Vulgatibacter sp.: one gene and its partner. The protein of the gene in region 1 interacts with the protein of each later gene in a pairwise test. Links are inferred from orthologs where the notes say so. Each region holds a gene or a part of one and is shown on either strand. Other genes may lie near its edges.

Region 1 (12,379 bases):
CTGGCCACCATCACCGCGCTGCTCCTCGCCGCGATGACCGCGGAGCGCCGGCGGGCGGAGAGCCTGCAGCGGATGCTGGTCGACGCCGGCACGATCCTCGCCTCGATTTCCCCGCTGCAGGACCGGGTGGAGCGGGCGCTGCGGCGCTCGGTGCACACGCTGGGCCCCACGGCGATCTTCTGGCGCAGCGAGCGCCCCTTCGTCCCGGAGGCCTTCGCGCAGCGCGAGGGCATGGCGCCTCCCACGGGGCTGCGCCTCGCCGAGCTCGCAGGAGCGGGCCCGCCCGAAGGGCTGGAGCAGCGCTGCGAGGGGGCCTCCTGTTGGCTGCGCCTGCCCGTGGGCACCTCGAGCTTCAACCCCGCTGGCGTCCTCGCGGTGGAGGCGACGACCGCCCGCCGCTATTTCGACCCCTCCGAGACGCAAGCGGTCGAGGCGCTGGGCAGCCGCCTCGCCCTCGAGTGCGAGAGGGACCGGCTCCTCGGCGAATCGGAGCGCCTCTACCGCGACGCGCAGGAGGCGGTACGGGTCCGGGACGAATTCCTCTCCGTCGCCTCGCATGAGCTGAAGACGCCGCTCACGCCCCTTGCCACGCGCCTGCAGATGCTCCAGCGCCGGGTGCGCGCCGGCCTGCCGGTGGACGAAGCCGCCATCGAACGGGCCCAGGCAAGCCTCGGGCGCCTCGCCTGGCTGATCAACGATCTGCTCGACGTGACCCGGATCCAGGCGGGCACGATGGAGATGCAGCAGCGGCCCATCTCTCTCACCCGGATCGCCGAGAACGCCGTGGCCGCCACCGCGCCGCGGGATTCCGGGCGGATCCGCTTCGAGGCCGCGGGGGAGGTGCTGGTGCAGGGTGATCCCAACCGCCTCGAGCAGGTGGTCTCCAACCTGGTCGACAACGCGCTCAAATACAGCAGCGGCGAGGTGGTCGTCGCCATCCGGAACGAAGGGACGCAGGCCCACCTCACCGTGAGCGACCACGGCATCGGCATCCCAGCGGAGCAGCTCGAGCAGCTCTTCGAGCGCTTCTTCCGGGCGAGGAACGCGTCGTCTGCCTCCTACGGCGGGCTCGGCCTCGGGCTCTACATCGTGCGCGACATCGTGGAGCGGCATGGGGGCAGGATCTGGGCCGAGAGCGCCGAGGGCAGGGGCGCCACCTTCCACGTCTCCCTGCCGGTGCTCCATGCGGCGGCGTTCCAGACGGAGAAGGAGGCACGGGGCGCACGCCAGCTGCATTGAGCGGGGCTGGTCGCGTGTAAGGCGCGACGCCGTGGAGCGTCTTCCCGAGCGAGGCAAGGGCAGAGGGGACGGAATCAGCCGCCCCGAGGAACCCCGCCCCCGGAGAACGACATGGACTGCAACTGCTCCCCCTGCACCTGCAACCCCTGCAACTGCAACGCTGGCGCCTCGAAGACCGCTTCCTGCACCTGCGTGCCCTCGTGCAGCTGCGCCCCCGCCTGCAAGTGCGGCGAGCGGGCGGCGCGCTCGTGCTGCTGCAGCTGAAGCCGAAACCGCCTCCGGCCCGGCCCGCTCCGTGGGGCCGGGCAGGCCGGCGACGGCGATGTCGCTCCGCGGCGAGGGAGCCGAGTCGTCAGCGCCGGACGCGGAAGTCCGAGAACTCCGCCCGGGCGGGAGACCAGTTGGCCTCCACCTCGTCGACCCGTGCGCCGACAGGGCCCTGCCTGCACCAGGCGACGAAGTCCTCGACCTGCGGCCTGGGGCCCTCGACCACCGCTTCCACCGCCCCGTCGCCGGTGTTGCGCACCCATCCGAGGAGGCCGCGCTCCTCCGCTGCCCGCTGCGCGCTGGCCCGGTAGAAGACGCCCTGCACCCTGCCGATGATCTTGAGCTCGACGCGCACCATCTCAGCCTCCGAGCATCTCCACGAATCCCGCCTCGTCGACGACGGCGACACCGAGCTCCTGCGCCTTCTTGCGCTTGGAGCCCGCGTCCGCTCCGGCGACGACGAGGTCGGTCTTCTTCGACACCGAGCCCGAGACCTTGCCGCCGCGCCGCTCGATCTCCGCCTTGGCCTGATCGCGGCTAAAGGCGGCGAGGGTGCCGGTGAGCACCACCGTCTTGCCGGCGAAGGCGCCGCCGGTCTGCACCGCCGCCTCGGGCTGCGGCTCGACGCCGACCTCGAGGAGGTGGCGGATCACCTCCCGGTTCTCCTCGCGATCGAAGAACTGCCGGATCCAGGAGGCGCGCGTGGGCCCGACACCGGGCAGGAGCTCGAGCTCCGCCTTGTCCGCGCGCACCAGCGCGTCGACGGCGGGGTAGCGCTTCGCGAGGACCGCGGCAAACGCCTCGTTGACGCCGCGAATGCCGAGCGCGTTGTAGAAGCGCCGCAGGGGAACGTGCTTGCTGCGCTCGACGCCGTCGGCCAGCTTCTGCCCGACCTTCGGCCCGATCTTGTAGGTCTCCTCACCGACCACCCGGTCGAGGTTGGACCAATCCTCCGCGCCGAGGCGGTAGATGTCGGCGAAGTCGCGGACGTGGCCCTTCTCGACGAGCTGCTCCACCAGCTCGTTGCCGAGCCCCTCGATGTCCATCGCGCGTCGCGAGACGAAGTGGCGCAGCCTTTCCTTCAGCTGGGCGGGGCACGCGCTGTTGGTGCAGCGCCAGGCCGCAGCGAGCTTCACCGACTTGCCGGATTCGTCCTCTTCGAGGACCTCCCGCGTCACCTCGGCGCCGCAGGCGGGGCAGGTCTTCGGGAACTCGAACGGCTCCTCCCGCCCGGTCCGCACCTCGACGACGACCTTGACCACCTCGGGGATCACGTCGCCCGCCCGGCGCACGACCACGCGATCGCCGACGCGCACGTCCTTGCGCCGGAGCTCGTCCTCGTTGTGCAGCGTGGCGCGCGCCACCATCACGCCGCCGACGCGGACCGGGACGAGGTGCGCCACCGGCGTGAGGACCCCCGTGCGTCCCACCTGCACGTCGATCTTCTCGACGCGGGTGGTCTCCTCCTCCGGGGGAAATTTGTAGGCGACTGCCCAGCGCGGGCTCTTCGAGACCTGGCCCAGGCGCGCCCGGAGATCTTCGTCGTCGACCTTCACCACCACGCCGTCGACCTCGTAGGGCAGCTCGTGGCGCTGCTCGAGGATCGACTTCCAGTAGCTCTTCAGCTCCTCGACGCCGGAGGCGATGCGCCAGGCGCCGCTCTCCTTGAAGCCGAGCGCTGCGAGGCGGCGGAGCTTCTCCTCGTGGCACGCGAAGGCCTCGGTGCTCTCGCCCACCTCGTAGGCGAAGAAGGTGAGCGGCCGGCTCGCGGTGATCTTCGGATCGAGCTGGCGCAGCGATCCGGCCGCGGCGTTGCGCGGGTTGGCGAAGACCTTCTCCCCCGCCTCCTCCTGCCGCCGGTTGAGCGCCGCGAAGTCCCTCTTGAACATCACCACCTCGCCCCGGACCTCGAGGCGGGCGGGGGCGGTGCCGTGGAGGCGGAGCGGAACGGAGCGGATCGTACGCAGGTTGCCGGTCACGTCCTCCCCGACCTCCCCGTCGCCGCGGGTCGAGCCCTGGACGAAGCGCCCCTCCTCGTAGATCAGCTCTACGGCGAGGCCGTCGAATTTCGGCTCGCAGGTGTAGCGGATCGGCTGCCCCTCACCGAGGTCGAGGCGCCGCCGCAGCCCCGCGTCGAAATCTTCCAGCTCGCCCTCGTCGAAGACGTTGGCCAGGGAGAGCATCGGCCTGCGGTGGACCACCTTCGCGAAGCCGGGCGCCGGCGCGCCGCCCACCCGCTGCGTCGGCGAGTCGGGGGTGCGCAGCTCGGGATGCGCCGCTTCCAGCTCCTGCAGCTCGCGGGAGAGCTTGTCGTAGGCCGCGTCGGAAATGATCGGCTGGTCGAGAACGTAGTACCGGTGATCGTGGTCGCGGATCTCCTCCCGGAGCTCCTCCACTCGCCGGCTGACCTCGGGGCTGCTGCTCTTTGCGGCCATGCGGGCGGAACCTACACCACGAAGATCCCGTTCGCACCACCGTCCTTGACAGCGATCGGACGCGACTATAGCTTCCGCCTTGTTTCATCCCCCCATAGCGCGCAAACCGCTCCCCCCCGCTGCTTCGAGCGCGGGAAAACGTGATTGCTGCCACGGCCGATATGGCACGTACGCCTCGCTCCGCCATGCGGAAGGGGCACCGTCGGGGATCCTGCCCATCCCGCCCTCGACGTCGCGGGCCACCCGGTTCTTCCCATTCCGACTGCACGACGAAACGCAGACCGACGAGACGAAACAGTGACCGATCGTTCCTCCGAAGCTCCCGCACGTGCGCCGCGGGCCCGCAGGGCCGCCGCTGCGAAGGATGAGGCTGCGACCACCACCTCCCGCCGCCGTGCCGCTGCCCCTGCAGCGGCGCCCGCCGTCGTCGAGGGCGAGGCCGCCGCCGCAGAGACCACCGCAGAGGTCCAGGCCCCGGCGAAGCCCCGCCGCACCCGCAAGCCGGCTGCAGCCGCTGCGGCGGCGGAGGCCGCACCCGTCGCTGCCGGGCCTGCTGCAGAAGCGCCTGCGCCGATCGCGGCGGAGACCGTGGAGGCGACGCCGGCACCTGTCCCTGGGGCCGCGGCTCCCGCTCCGGCGCCCGCTCCCGCTCCCGCGGAAATCGAGCCGCTCGTCGTTGCCGAGCCCGTGTCGGCGGAGCGCCGCGAGGCGCAGGCCGGCGCGGCGCGGGCCGAGCAGCGTCCCGAGCGTCGCGAGGCACGGCAGCAGCGCGGACCGAAGCCCGTGATCCCCGCGCCGACCTCCACCGCGGTGGGGGTCCCCGAGCGGCGGGGACGCCGCGGCGAGCGCGGCAGGCGCGGGGAGCGCGGCGAACGTCCCCAGGTCGTCTACGACATCGAGGAGGACGAGGCAGCAGCTGCCGAGGCTGCCGAGGAGCTCACCGGCGACGAGGTGGTGATCAACCTCACCGAGCTCAAGCGCCTCAAGACGGCGCAGCTCGCGCGCATGGCGCAGGACCTCGGCGTCGAGGCGCCGGGCGGCATGCGCAAGCAGGACCTCATCTTCGAGATCCTCCAGGCGCAGGCGGTCAAGCGGGGCCGCGTCTACGGCGAGGGCACCCTCGAGGTGCTGCCCGACGGCTTCGGCTTCCTCCGCTCGCCCGATTTTTCCTACCTGCCCGGTCCCGACGACATCTACGTGTCGCCCTCGCAGATCCGCCGCTTCAACCTGCGGACCGGCGACACGATCAGCGGCCAGGTGCGCCAGCCCAAGGAAGGCGAGCGCTACTTCGCGCTGCTCAAGGTCGAGTCGATCAACTACGCGGCGCCCGAGGAGAACGCGCAGAAGGTCCTCTTCGACAACCTCACGCCGCTCTATCCGAACGAGAAGCTCCACCTCGAGCACGAGCAGGCCGAGGTGACCACGCGGATCATCGACCTGCTCGTGCCGATCGGTAAGGGCCAGCGCTGCCTCATCGTGGCGCCGCCCCGCGCCGGCAAGACGGTGCTGCTGCAGAACATCGCCCACGCGATCACCTCGAACCACGCCGACGTGCACCTCATCGTGCTGCTCATCGACGAGCGGCCCGAGGAAGTGACCGACATGGAGCGGACGGTGAAGGGCGAGGTGATCAGCTCGACCTTCGACGAGCCGGCGACCCGCCACGTGGCGGTGGCCGAGATGGTGATCGAGAAGGCCAAGCGCCTCGCCGAGAACGGCAAGGACGTGGTGATCCTCCTCGACTCGATCACGCGCCTGGCCCGCGCCTACAACGCGGTGGTGCCGCCCTCCGGCAAGATCCTCTCCGGTGGCGTGGACTCCAACGCCCTCCACAAGCCCAAGCGCTTCTTCGGCGCGGCCCGCAACATCGAGGAGGGCGGCTCGCTCACGATCATCGGCACCGCGCTCGTCGACACCGGATCGCGCATGGACGAGGTGATCTTCGAGGAGTTCAAGGGCACCGGCAACTCGGAGATCGTCCTCGACCGCAAGCTGATGGAGAAGCGGATCTTCCCGACCCTCGACATCAACAAGTCGGGCACCCGCAAGGAAGAGCTCCTCATGGACCAGATGACCCTGAACCGGGTCTGGGTCCTCCGGCAGCTCCTCCACCCGCTCTCCCCGATCGACTCGATGGAGTTCCTGCTTTCGAAGGTGCGCGGCACCACGTCGAACAAGGAATTCCTCGACTCGATGGCCCGCTGACCGCCCGGGCTGGCGAGGGCTTCGGGGGCGGGGATGATTTCCCGCCCCCGAACGGTTTGACGCACTACCTGTCGTCGGGCATAAGACGGCGACTTTTCCCACCGGTCCACTGCGCATGGTGCGCGGTGCAAGCGTGGGTGTTCGGAGTGAGCCATGAAGGAAGGCATCCACCCCAAGTACGAGCAGGCGACCATCACGTGCGCCTGTGGCGCCAACTACGAGACCCGGTCCACCGCCGGCTCGTTCCAGGTCGAAGTCTGCGCCGCCTGCCACCCGTTCTACACGGGCACCCAGAAGCTCATCGACACGCAGGGCCGCGTCGAGCGCTTCCGCAACAAGTACGGCCGGAAGGCGTAGGGCGCGAAGCCTTTCACCGACGGTACGAAGAAGGGGCGCGCGCAAGTGCGCCTTTTCTGTTTTGCGGGCCGCGAGGCCCTCTCGGAGTCGACGTGAAGCGGATCAGGCGGCTCATGCCCCTCTTCCTCGCCGAGGCGGCGAGGCCCTACATCGGCGGGCAGGCGGTTCTCGAGGGCGTGATGATGCGTTCGCCCGGCTCCTTCGTGGTGGCGGTGCGGCGCCCCGACGGCGAGATCGCCGTGCGGGCGGAGCCCTGGGACAACGTCTTCACCCGCTACCGGCTCTTCCGCCTGCCGCTCCTGCGGGGCGCGGTGGTGCTGATCGAGAGCCTCTGGAACGGTTTTGCCGCCCTCAACTTCTCGGCGGAGCACGCAGCCCCCGAGGAGGAGAAGGGCAAGCCGGTGGAGAAGCCCTCGCAGCTGGCGATGGCCGGCACCCTGGCGCTCTCGCTCGTGCTCGGGCTCGCCCTCTTCACCGGGCTTCCGCACTTCCTGACCTGGGGGCTCGGGCAGCTCGCCGGCCACCCGATCGACACCACCAGCTACGCCTTCCACGTCATCGACGGGATGTTCCAGCTGGTGATCTTCGTGGGCTACCTGGCGCTGATCTCGCGGATGCCCGACATCCGGCGGGTGTTCCAGTACCACGGCGCCGAGCACAAGACGATCTGGGCCTACGAGACGCAGCCCGCTGCCTTCGACGTGGAGGATGCGGCCCGGCAGACGACGCTCCACCCCCGCTGCGGCACCAGCTTCCTTCTCCTCGTGGTCGGCGTGTCGATCGCCATCTACTCGGCGATCTTCCCCCTCGTCCCCCGCGCCATCGAGAACGACTTCCTCAACAACCTCGCGATGCTGGGCGTGAAGCTGCCGTTGATGTTCCCGATCGCCGGCGCCTCCTTCGAGCTCCAGCGCCTCTCGGCCCGCTACCCGAAGAACCTCCTCCTCCGGGCCCTCACCGCCCCGGGCCTTTGGATGCAGCGGATCACCACCAAGGAGCCCTCGCGGGATCAGCTGGAGATCGCGGTCCTCGCGATGAAGCGCTGCATCGCCTACGAGGAGGGACGCCTGAACGAACGGGGCGTCACCCTCTACCGGGACTACGACGGCGCCATCGCCGTTCCTTGAGACGTCTGGGCAGCAGAGGGCCGCCGTCCGGTGCACGACGCACCGCGGCGGCCTTCGTGTTCCTGCTCCCCGGGCACGGTGAGCTGCCGTTTCGGCGATTGAACGTTTCGTTCAATCCACCACGAGACGTTTGAACGTTCCGTGGGGCAGCCCTCCAACCGACCGCAGGGGGCCTCGCCGTCCTGCGTGAAACACGAGGAAAACCCTTTGGTTCGGCGTCCGACGCTTGGGCGATAGCGCTGGCACGGGACTTGGAAGGTAGGCGAGCCATCCAACGCCTACTCGTTTCCGCCCGTCCGGCCCGAAGCCGGACCCGGTGAAGCCAATCCCGGAGGACGCCGATCATGCAGAAGGCCATGCACCCCGCAGCGACCCACGTCTCGGCCGTCAACACGATGCCCAGCACCAACCGCGCCGTGGGGCTGTCGTCGCAGACCCCGGAGACGGTCGATTACCGTGGCTACTTCAAGGCCGAGACCTACCCGAACAACTCGGTCATCTACCGGCCCGGCGATCCGGCCGACAAGGTCTACCTCCTCCGCAGCGGCAGGGTCCGCCTCATCCGCGTGGGCAAGGGCGCTTCGCGCTCGGTGCTGGCCATCCTCCGGCCCGGCGACCTCTTCGGCGAGCTCCTCCGCCCCGAGGGCGCGCAGGTGGAGGACCTCTCCGTCGCCTCCGGCGAGGCCGAGGTGTGGAGCATCGACAGCCGCTCCTTCCAGCAGCTCCTCGAGAGCAGGCCGCACCTCGCCATCGACGTGATCCGTGCCCTCAACGAGCGCATGCGCCACATGCGCCGCCGGGTCCTCGGCCTCACCTTCAAGGAGGTTCCGGCCCGCCTCGCCGAGACGCTCCTCTCGCTGGCGGAGTCGCACGGCGAGCGCTGCCCCCACGGCGGCGAATACGATCTCAAGGGCATCACCCAGCAGGACCTCGCCGATCTGGTCGGCGCCTCCCGCTCCTTCGTCTCGACGCTGATCAACGAGATGAAGCGCGACGGCCACCTGGGCAACGTCGGCCGCGTCCTCTGCCTCAAGGACACCAAGGCGCTGCGCAAGCTCGCCGGCCGCGAGAAGTAGTCGCATTTTCCCGGGGCGGGACCAGCGCGCGCTGCGCGCCGCGTCGTCCGCTTGCCCCGCGGCAGCCGGGTGGGTCGACAACGAGCGAGAGCCCTCCGATCCGCATCGCAGCGGATCGCGAGGGCTCTCGCTTTTCGTGCGGAACTCGTCTCGCTCAGCCCGCGCTGCGGGTGGGCCGGGCCGGCGGGGTGGGGCGGGAGGCCTCGCCTACCTCGAGCCCGTATTTCTGCAGCTTGCGCTCGAGGGTCGGCCGGCTGATCTGCAGGATTTCGCAGGTGCGGCCCTTGTGCCCGCCGGTATGGGCGATCGCCGCGAGGATCGCGCGTCGCTCCGCCTCCGCCAGGGAGAGGAGCTGCTGCGGCGATTCTTCGCGGACCACCGAGCGGACCGGCGGCTCCGCTGGAATGGCGGGAAAGAGCTCGGGGACCAGGACCTCGCCGGGAGCGAGCACCACCGCGCGGGTGAGGGTGTTCTCGAGCTCGCGCACGTTGCCGTGCCAGGGCAGCGCCTGCAGGTGGCCCAGGAGCTCCGCCGGCACGCGGGTGACGCGCTTGCCGAGCCGGTCGCCGATCCTGCCGAGCAGGCGCTGCACCAGCACCGGGATGTCGGCAGGCCTTTCCCGGAGCGCGGGCAGCTCGAGGGTGACCACCTTGAGGCGCTGGTAGAGATCCTCGCGGAAACGCTCCGCCCGAACCTCCGCCGCGAGATCGCGGTTGGTGGCTGCGACGATGCGGGCGCGCAGGGGCAGGCGCTTCACCCCGCCGACCCGCTCGAACTCGCGCTCCTGGAGGACGCGGAGGAGCTTGGCCTGCAGGGGAAGGGACATCTCCGCGATCTCGTCGAGGAAGATGGTGCCGTCCTCCGCCAACTCGAATTTGCCGTATTTCGTCTGGGCCGCGCCGGTGAAGGCGCCCTTCTCGTGGCCGAAGAGCTCGCTCTCGAGGAGGGTGTCGACGATCGCCGAGCAGTTGATGCCGACGAAGGGGCGCGGCACGTCCGACGAATAGGTGTGGATCACCCGGGCGATGAGCTCCTTGCCCGTGCCGCTCTCCCCCTGGATCAGCACAGAGGCCCGCGAAGCGGCGATCTTCCCGATCTGCTTCACGATGCTCTTCATCTGCGGGCTCTCGGCGACGATGTCGTCGACCCGCTGCGGCGCCGCGGTGTCCACGGCGAGCACCGCCGCCCGGCGCGACTGCCGGCGGAGATCGAGGGCCCGCAGCACCACCAGCTCGACCTCGTCCTGGTCGAAGGGCTTCTGCAGGTAGTCGAAGGCGCCGAGCTTCATCGCGCGGATCGTGGTCTCCATGTCCGCGTGGGCGGTCATGATCACGATCGGCGCGTCGCCGGCGAGGACCTTGAGCTCGGGGAGGAGATCGACGCCGTCGCCATCGGGCAGGCGCATGTCGCAGAGAACGAAGGCGGGCTGGATCGCCGCGAGGCGCGCCCGGGCTTCCGCAGCGCTCCCCGCAGTCTCCACCTGGAAGCCGGGGCGATCGCCCTCGGACTCCTCGAGCTGCAGCTTGAGCATCTCGCAGAGCGAGGCGTTGTCGTCGATGACGAGGAGGCTGTCCATCAGTTGCGCGCCGCTCGCTGGGGGAGCACCAGGGTGAGGCGGCAGCCGCCCTCCACGCCTTCCGATTCCAGATGACCGCCGTGGGCCCTGGCGACGCCCTCGGCAACGGCGAGGCCCAGGGTCTTGCCCCCCTCGACCTCGACACCGCTGCTCGGCTGGACCGCGTCCGGCCCGGTGGCGGTGACCACCAGGGCCAATTCGCCCGGGCGGCGCTCGACGGATACCTCCACCCGGCCCCCGCTCGCAACCGCGCGAATTCCGTGGCGGATCATTTCTTCGAGGGCGAGGCGCACCCGCGCCGGATCGAGGAAGGCCGGTTCACCCTCCGCTTCTGGGGCGACCAGCTCGACCCGGGGGCCGCCGGGCTCCGGGCCCAGGGAGGTGAAGGCATCCGCCACCAGCCGCTCGGGCGAGGCGTCGATCGGCCTGCCCACCGGGGCCCTGCCCACCTCCTGCAGACCGCGGAGGACGCATTCGATCCGCCGCAGCTCCCGCTCCGCCACCACGAGGCGGCGGCGGCCACGCTCGCTGGCGACCTCGCCGTTGCGGGTGAGCGATTGCACCGCGAGCAGCACGGAGGCGAAGGCGTTGCGCATCTCGTGGCCGAGGGCGGAGACGAGGCGGGTGAGGTCGAGCTCGTCGCCGGTCTGGCGGCGGATGATCCCGACGGCGCCGCCGGGACAGGGGCCGGCCTCGAGGCGGACCAGGATGCCGCCGTGCAGCTTCACCGGGCGGGCGGTGCCGAAGTGGATGGCGTCGGCGAGGCTCTCCGGGCGCTCGAAGAACTCGCCGAGCGGGCGGCCCCGGAGCTCGTTCGCCGTCTTCCCGAAGACCGCCGGGCAGGCGCCGGCGGCGCCCCGGACGACCCATTCCTCGTCCCAGGCGAGGGTTGCCGCCTGGGTGAGGCCTGCGAGTGGACGCGCCGCCGCCACCGCCGCGACGGCAAGAGGGGAGGGCGCTGCCTTCCGCATCGCCACGTTGCCGAGCCGGTTCGCCAAAACACCTCCGAAGCCCTCGACTCTAGAGGATGCGGGAGGTTGCGTCGACGGATGAACGCCCTGCGGCACGGGAAGAAGGCGGGCAACCGGGCGATGGTCCCACCGATCGGTCAGCGCCTCCCGGCGTGTTCGGCGAAGTCGCGCAGGGTGCGCTCGCTGGCCGTCCGCCCCTTCTCCTTCGCCCCGGTGTCGCCCACCGAATTGCCGGCCAGGGCGTCGACCGCCGTTCCGAAGATCTTGCGGACGTTGTCGCCGTAGAGGGTGACGACGCCGATCGCGGCCACCGCCACCAGCGCCACGATCACGATGTACTCGGTGAGTCCCTGTCCCTTCTCGTCCCGCAGCAGCTTCCGCATCGCTTCCATGCTCCACCTCCGCGCGCCGTTCCCGGCGGCTCTCTCAGGTAGGTGGAGGATGGCCGGGCCGCTGCGCGAGCGACCATCGGTCAACGGGAGGATGCAAAAGATGCTAACCTCGGGAGCGGCAGCCCTCCCGCCGACCGCCGTGGTTGCAGCTGCAAGGGTGGCGGTTGTCGGAACGCAAAGAAAAACGGGCACTTGCCATCCGTCGGCAACTGGGTATCGTGCGCCGCATCGCACGCCCCAGCGGGCCCTTCGGGGGCTCGGAAGCGCAAGCGTGCGGCGGTGCCCGGCCGCTGATCCGCCGGGCGGTTGCGTTCCTCCCCCGTTGAAATCTCCGGAGAAGCCCATGAAGAAGATCCTCCTCGTCGTCGCAGTTGCCGCCCTCGCCCTCGTCGGTTGCCAGCAGGAGACCCCGGTCGAGGAGCCTGCCAGGCCTGCAGAGCCCGCGGCTCCTGCTGCGCCGGCTGCCCCGGCCCCCGCTCCCGCTCCCGCTGCAGCCCCCGAGGCTGGCGCCGGTGGCGCCGGCGGCGCAGCTGCCGGCGCTGCCCAGGGTGCTGGCGGTGCTGCAGCCAAGCCCGAGGGCACCACCGGTGGCGGCACCGCCCCCGAGGCAGCTGCCGCCCCCGCGGAGAAGGCCGCCGAGCCGACCACCGCGCAGAAGTAGGAACGTCGCCGGCAGCAGCCGGTGGAAGGGGCGGGGCGCCGGGCCGGAACGGCCGGCGCCCCTGCCGTTGGCG
Region 2 (4,566 bases), on another replicon or contig:
GCATCAATCCGCACAAGAAGTTCAAGGCGGAGATCTACGTGCTGACGAAGGAGGAGGGTGGTCGTCACACCCCGTTCTTCAAGGGCTACAAGCCGCAGTTCTACTTCCGCACCACCGACGTGACCGGCGCCGTGCACCTCCCCGAGGGCACCGAGATGGTCATGCCGGGCGACAACATCTCCATCACCGTGGAGCTGCTCACCCCGATCGCGATGGAGAAGGAACTCCGCTTCGCGATCCGTGAGGGTGGCCGCACCGTCGGCGCTGGCGTGGTTGCCGAGATCATCGAGTAATACGACCGAATAGCGCCTGTGAGGGCGGTGTTCGGAGATTCGCCCGGGAGCTCTTGTGGTTCCCGGGCGAACACGTCAGAATCCCCGCCGCGCGAGAGCGCCGCAGGGGTAGGATTCACGCCATGGGTAACCGGACGATCATCACGCTCGAGTGCACGGTGTGCAAAGAGCGGAACTACACCACCGACAAGAACAAGCGGAAGCAGACCGACAAGCTCGTGCTGTCGAAGTTCTGCCCGCGGTGCCGGAACCACACCGAGCACAAGGAAACGAAGTAAAGCTTTCGTACGCCAGTAGCTCGAACGGTAGAGCAGCGGTCTCCAAAACCGCGGGTTGGGGGTTCGAATCCCTCCTGGCGTGCCAATTTCTCCCGCCCCTGGCGGGAGCCCATCGCCCGGGACATACATGAGCAACCAGCGGCTCCTCGCCATGGCTCTGGTCTTTCTGACCGCATGCGCGGCCTACGTCATGACCAAGCTGGCCGACGCGATCCTCGTCGCCACCGGTGCGGGAAACCCCGAGGTCTTCGGTGGTCTGACCCTCGCCGTCCTCATCGGCGTCGGACTCGCCGCGGTGCTCGGCATCGTTGGCTGGATGAACTCCAAGGTGCAGGACGTCGGCCAGGATGTTGCCGCCGAGCTGCGCAAGGTGACCTGGCCGACCTGGCCGGAGATTCGCGCTGCAACCGGCGCGGTGGTGGTGGCGACCCTGGTCGCCGCGGTGCTCCTCGGCGTGATGGACTTCCTCGGGGCGAAGGTGATGTCCGAATGGATCCCCTCGGGGATCCGCTGGGCGCAGGGCCTCTTCGCGTAGCGCGAGCCGCGAGCGAGACCGCCCGCGCCGGAGCGAGCGATGGCCAAGAAGTTTTACGTAGTCCACACCTACTCGGGCTACGAGAACAAGGTGCGCAAGACGATCGAGGAGCGCATCCGCCAGGAAGGACTGCAGGAGCAGTTCGGCGAGATCCTGATCCCGACCGAGCAGGTGGTCGAGGTGAAGGGTGGCGAGAAGCGGACCTCGAAGCGCAAGTTCTTCCCGGGCTACATCCTCGTGGAGATGGAGATGGGCCCGGCTTCCTGGCACCTCGTCAAGAGCACGCCCAAGGTCACCGGCTTCGTCGGCGGCGGGAAGCAGCCGGAGGAGATCCCGGCGATCACCCGCGCCGAGGTCGATCGGCTCTCGTCGCAGATCTCCGAGGGGACCCTCAAGCCCAAGCCCAAGGTCTCCTTCGAGAACGGCGACAACGTCCGGGTGACCGACGGTCCGTTCTCGGGCTTCAACGGCACGGTGGAAGAGGTGAACCAGGAGAAGGGTCGCCTTCGCGTCCTGGTCTCCATCTTCGGTCGCGCCACCCCGGTCGAGCTCGACTTCATGCAGGTCGAGAAGACCCAGTAGTCGCTGCCGGCGCCCTTCATCCGGCGCCGCGCAGCTCGAGTCCCGCGAGGACACGGGCCAGTTGCCAGGGGCGCACGCTTCTGGTATCTGGCCCGCGCTCGTTGCGGGTTTTTCCGCGAAAGTGGGAGGCCGGTTCTTTCGGCCGCTAGCACCACGGAGTTGCAACCATGGCAAAGAAGGTCACGGGCCAGGTCAAACTGCAGATCCCTGCAGGCAAGGCCAACCCCGCTCCCCCGGTCGGTCCTGCGCTCGGCCAGCACGGCGTCAACATCATGGGCTTCTGCAAGGAGTTCAATGCTGCGACGCAGGCGCTGATCAAGGACGACATGGTGATCCCCGTCGTGATCACCATCTACTCGGATCGTTCGTTCTCCTTCATCCTGAAGACCCCGCCGGCCTCGGCGCTCATCAAGAAGGCGATCGGCCTCCACACCCAGAAGAAGAAGGGTTCGGGGTCGCACCGTCCGGGCAAGGAGAAGGTCGGCACGATCGACCGCGCGAAGGTGCGCGAGATCGCCGAGCGGAAGATCCAGGACACGAACGCTGGCTCGATCGAGTCGTGCATGCGCACGATCGAGGGTACCGCGCGTTCCATGGGCATCGACGTCGTCGACTGAGTCGGGAGCTGACACATGGCTAAGATGGGCAAGAAGTACCGGAAGATTGCCGACAAGGTCGATCGCAACAAGCGCTACTCGGTGGAGGAGGGCGTCGCCCTCGTCCGCGAGCTGAAGGTCGCGAAGTTCGACGAGTCGGTGGACGTGGCGATCAACCTGGGTGTGGATCCCCGCCACGCGGACCAGATGGTTCGTGGCGCGGTGGTGCTCCCCCACGGCACCGGCAAGACCGTCAAGGTCGCCGTGTTCGCCAAGGGCGACAAGGCCAAGGAGGCCGAGGCAGCCGGCGCGGACATCGTCGGCGCCGAGGAGCTCGCCAAGCGGGTCGAGGAGGGCTTCCTCGACTTCGACAAGGCGATCGCCACCCCCGACATGATGGGCGTGGTCGGCAAGCTCGGTAAGATCCTCGGGCCCCGCGGCCTGATGCCGAACCCGAAGGTCGGCACGGTGACCACCGACGTCACCCGCGCGGTCAAGGAGACCAAGGCCGGCAAGATCGAGTTCCGCGTCGAGAAGGCCGGCATCGTGCACGCGCCGGTGGGCAAGACCTCGATGCCCACGGAGCAGATCGCTGCCAACCTGAACGAGCTCCTGGCAACCGTGATGCGCCTCAAGCCCTCCACGGCGAAGGGCGTCTACCTCCGTGGCGTGGCGCTCTCCACCACCATGGGCCCGGGCCTCAAGCTCGACAACGTCGCGATCGCCAACGCGTTCAAGGGCTAAGCGCCCGGCGGCATCGACCATCGGCCCGACCGGAGTACCGGTTCGGGCCGCTTTCGTTTGAAAGCGCTTGCATTTTCTTCGTGATGGCGGTAATGGACCCGCCGCACATTTCGCCTGGTCAAAGACAGCAGGTGTCCGACAACCGACGCCGGGAATCCCAGTGCGAGCCGCGGCTTGGCTGCGGTTGGCTCCCGGAAGGGTTCGAGGACCTAAGCCCCGGACGCGACGAGCGGACGGAAGCCTGCCGAGACGGGATGGAAGCCGAACGAGCCTCCACCTGCTCCGCTGCACACTTGGCCAGAGACCGACGAGGAAGGGAGGTGAAGGTCAAGTGGATCGTACGCAGAAGGAGCAGATGATTTCCGAGCTTCACTCGAAGATGTCGGCGGCTACCATCGCCATCATCGCCGAGTACAAGGGGCTCGACGTCGCTACCGCGACCGACATTCGCAAGACCTGCCGTGACAACCAGGTCGAGTACAAGGTCGTGAAGAACACGCTCGCCAAGCGCGCTGCGCAGGGCACGAGCGTGGAGAAGATTGCCGAGAGCTTCAAGGGACCGGTCGTCCTCATCCTGGGTCAGGATCCCGTCACGCCCGCCAAGGTGATGACGGATTTTGCCAAGGGCAAGGAGGACAAGTTCCAGCTCAAGGTCGCCGTGGTGGAAGGGCAGGCCATCGATGCCAAGGGCATCGAGAACCTCGCCAAGATGCCGGGCCTCCATGAGCTGCGCGGCATGATCGCAGGGATGCTCAACGCCCCCGCGAGCAAGCTCGCCCGCCTCATCGGCACGCCGGGTTCCCAGCTGGCACGGGCCGTCGACGCCCGCCGCGAGCAGCTGGAAAAGGCTTCGTAAGCAGGTTCGTTTGGTTTTCTTTTCGGGGCAGGCTGCCCACGTCGGCGATGCCGCCCCCGTTCGAAGGATGTTGAAATGGCTGATCTGAACGCGATCGTTGACCAGCTCTCCGCACTCACCGTGATGGAGGCTGCTGAGCTCGTGAAGACCCTCGAGGAGAAGTGGGGCGTTTCCGCCGCTGCTCCCGCGATGATGGCGATGCCCGCCGCTGGTGGCGCCGCCGCTGCTCCCGCCGAGGAGAAGACCGAGTTCGACGTCGTCCTGGCGAACGCCGGCGACAAGAAGATCAACGTCATCAAGGAGATCCGTACCATCACGGGTCTCGGCCTCAAGGAGGCCAAGGACCTCGTCGAGGGCGCTCCCAAGACCGTGAAGGAGGGCGTGTCCAAGGACGAGGCCAACAAGATCAAGGAAGTTCTCACGGCCGCCGGCGCGACCGTCGAGATCAAGTAATCTTCCGGATCTTTCCATAGGTCCAGCAGTAACCAGCGTTGGCGGCGGCGGGGAATCCCGCCGCCGTCAGCGCCGTTGGTGTTTGAGCCGCCAATTTCCGTATGGCCTAGGGTCCGCTCCTCGGACCCAACGGATTGGCGGCGATTCAAAGTAGAGCCTGCCAGGGGAGCGACCGCTAGATGGCGCCGACGATCCAGAACAACTTCCGGATTCGCAAGAGCTTCGCGAA

The links.
Region 2: the proteins of rho (region 1) and nusG interact in binary tests that used the Escherichia coli proteins (3 or more experiments, as listed by UniProt). The link is inferred for Vulgatibacter sp. from one-to-one orthologs.

What each region holds. Positions count from the first base shown.
Region 1 is NZ_JAWLCN010000002.1:290,238-302,616, reverse strand. What follows is about bases 3,803-6,692. They hold rho (transcription termination factor Rho), read left to right. Parts: upstream 3,803-4,238; coding sequence 4,239-6,146; downstream 6,147-6,692. Other genes in these bases: ACESMR_RS05150 (DUF1385 domain-containing protein), read left to right, coding at 6,596-6,692; rpmE (50S ribosomal protein L31), read left to right, coding at 6,300-6,503; ligA (NAD-dependent DNA ligase LigA), read right to left, coding at 3,803-3,941. Outside these bases: ACESMR_RS05175 (ATP-binding protein), read left to right, coding at 1-1,239; ACESMR_RS05170 (acylphosphatase), read right to left, coding at 1,592-1,864; more of ligA, read right to left, coding at 1,866-3,802; more of ACESMR_RS05150, read left to right, coding at 6,693-7,630; ACESMR_RS05145 (Crp/Fnr family transcriptional regulator), read left to right, coding at 7,975-8,706; ACESMR_RS05140 (sigma-54-dependent transcriptional regulator), read right to left, coding at 8,861-10,282; ACESMR_RS05135 (sensor histidine kinase), read right to left, coding at 10,282-11,280; ACESMR_RS05130 (hypothetical protein), read right to left, coding at 11,391-11,645; ACESMR_RS05125 (hypothetical protein), read left to right, coding at 11,989-12,306. UniProt on the Escherichia coli protein: Facilitates transcription termination by a mechanism that involves Rho binding to the nascent RNA, activation of Rho's RNA-dependent ATPase activity, and release of the mRNA from the DNA template.
Region 2 is NZ_JAWLCN010000018.1:147-4,712, forward strand. What follows is about bases 87-2,916. They hold nusG (transcription termination/antitermination protein NusG), read left to right. Parts: upstream 87-1,145; coding sequence 1,146-1,688; downstream 1,689-2,916. Other genes in these bases: rpmG (50S ribosomal protein L33), read left to right, coding at 416-571; secE (preprotein translocase subunit SecE), read left to right, coding at 699-1,106; rplK (50S ribosomal protein L11), read left to right, coding at 1,856-2,305; rplA (50S ribosomal protein L1), read left to right, coding at 2,321-2,916. Outside these bases: more of rplA, read left to right, coding at 2,917-3,028; rplJ (50S ribosomal protein L10), read left to right, coding at 3,360-3,884; rplL (50S ribosomal protein L7/L12), read left to right, coding at 3,960-4,337. UniProt on the Escherichia coli protein: Part of the processive rRNA transcription and antitermination complex (rrnTAC). The complex forms an RNA-chaperone ring around the RNA exit tunnel of RNA polymerase (RNAP).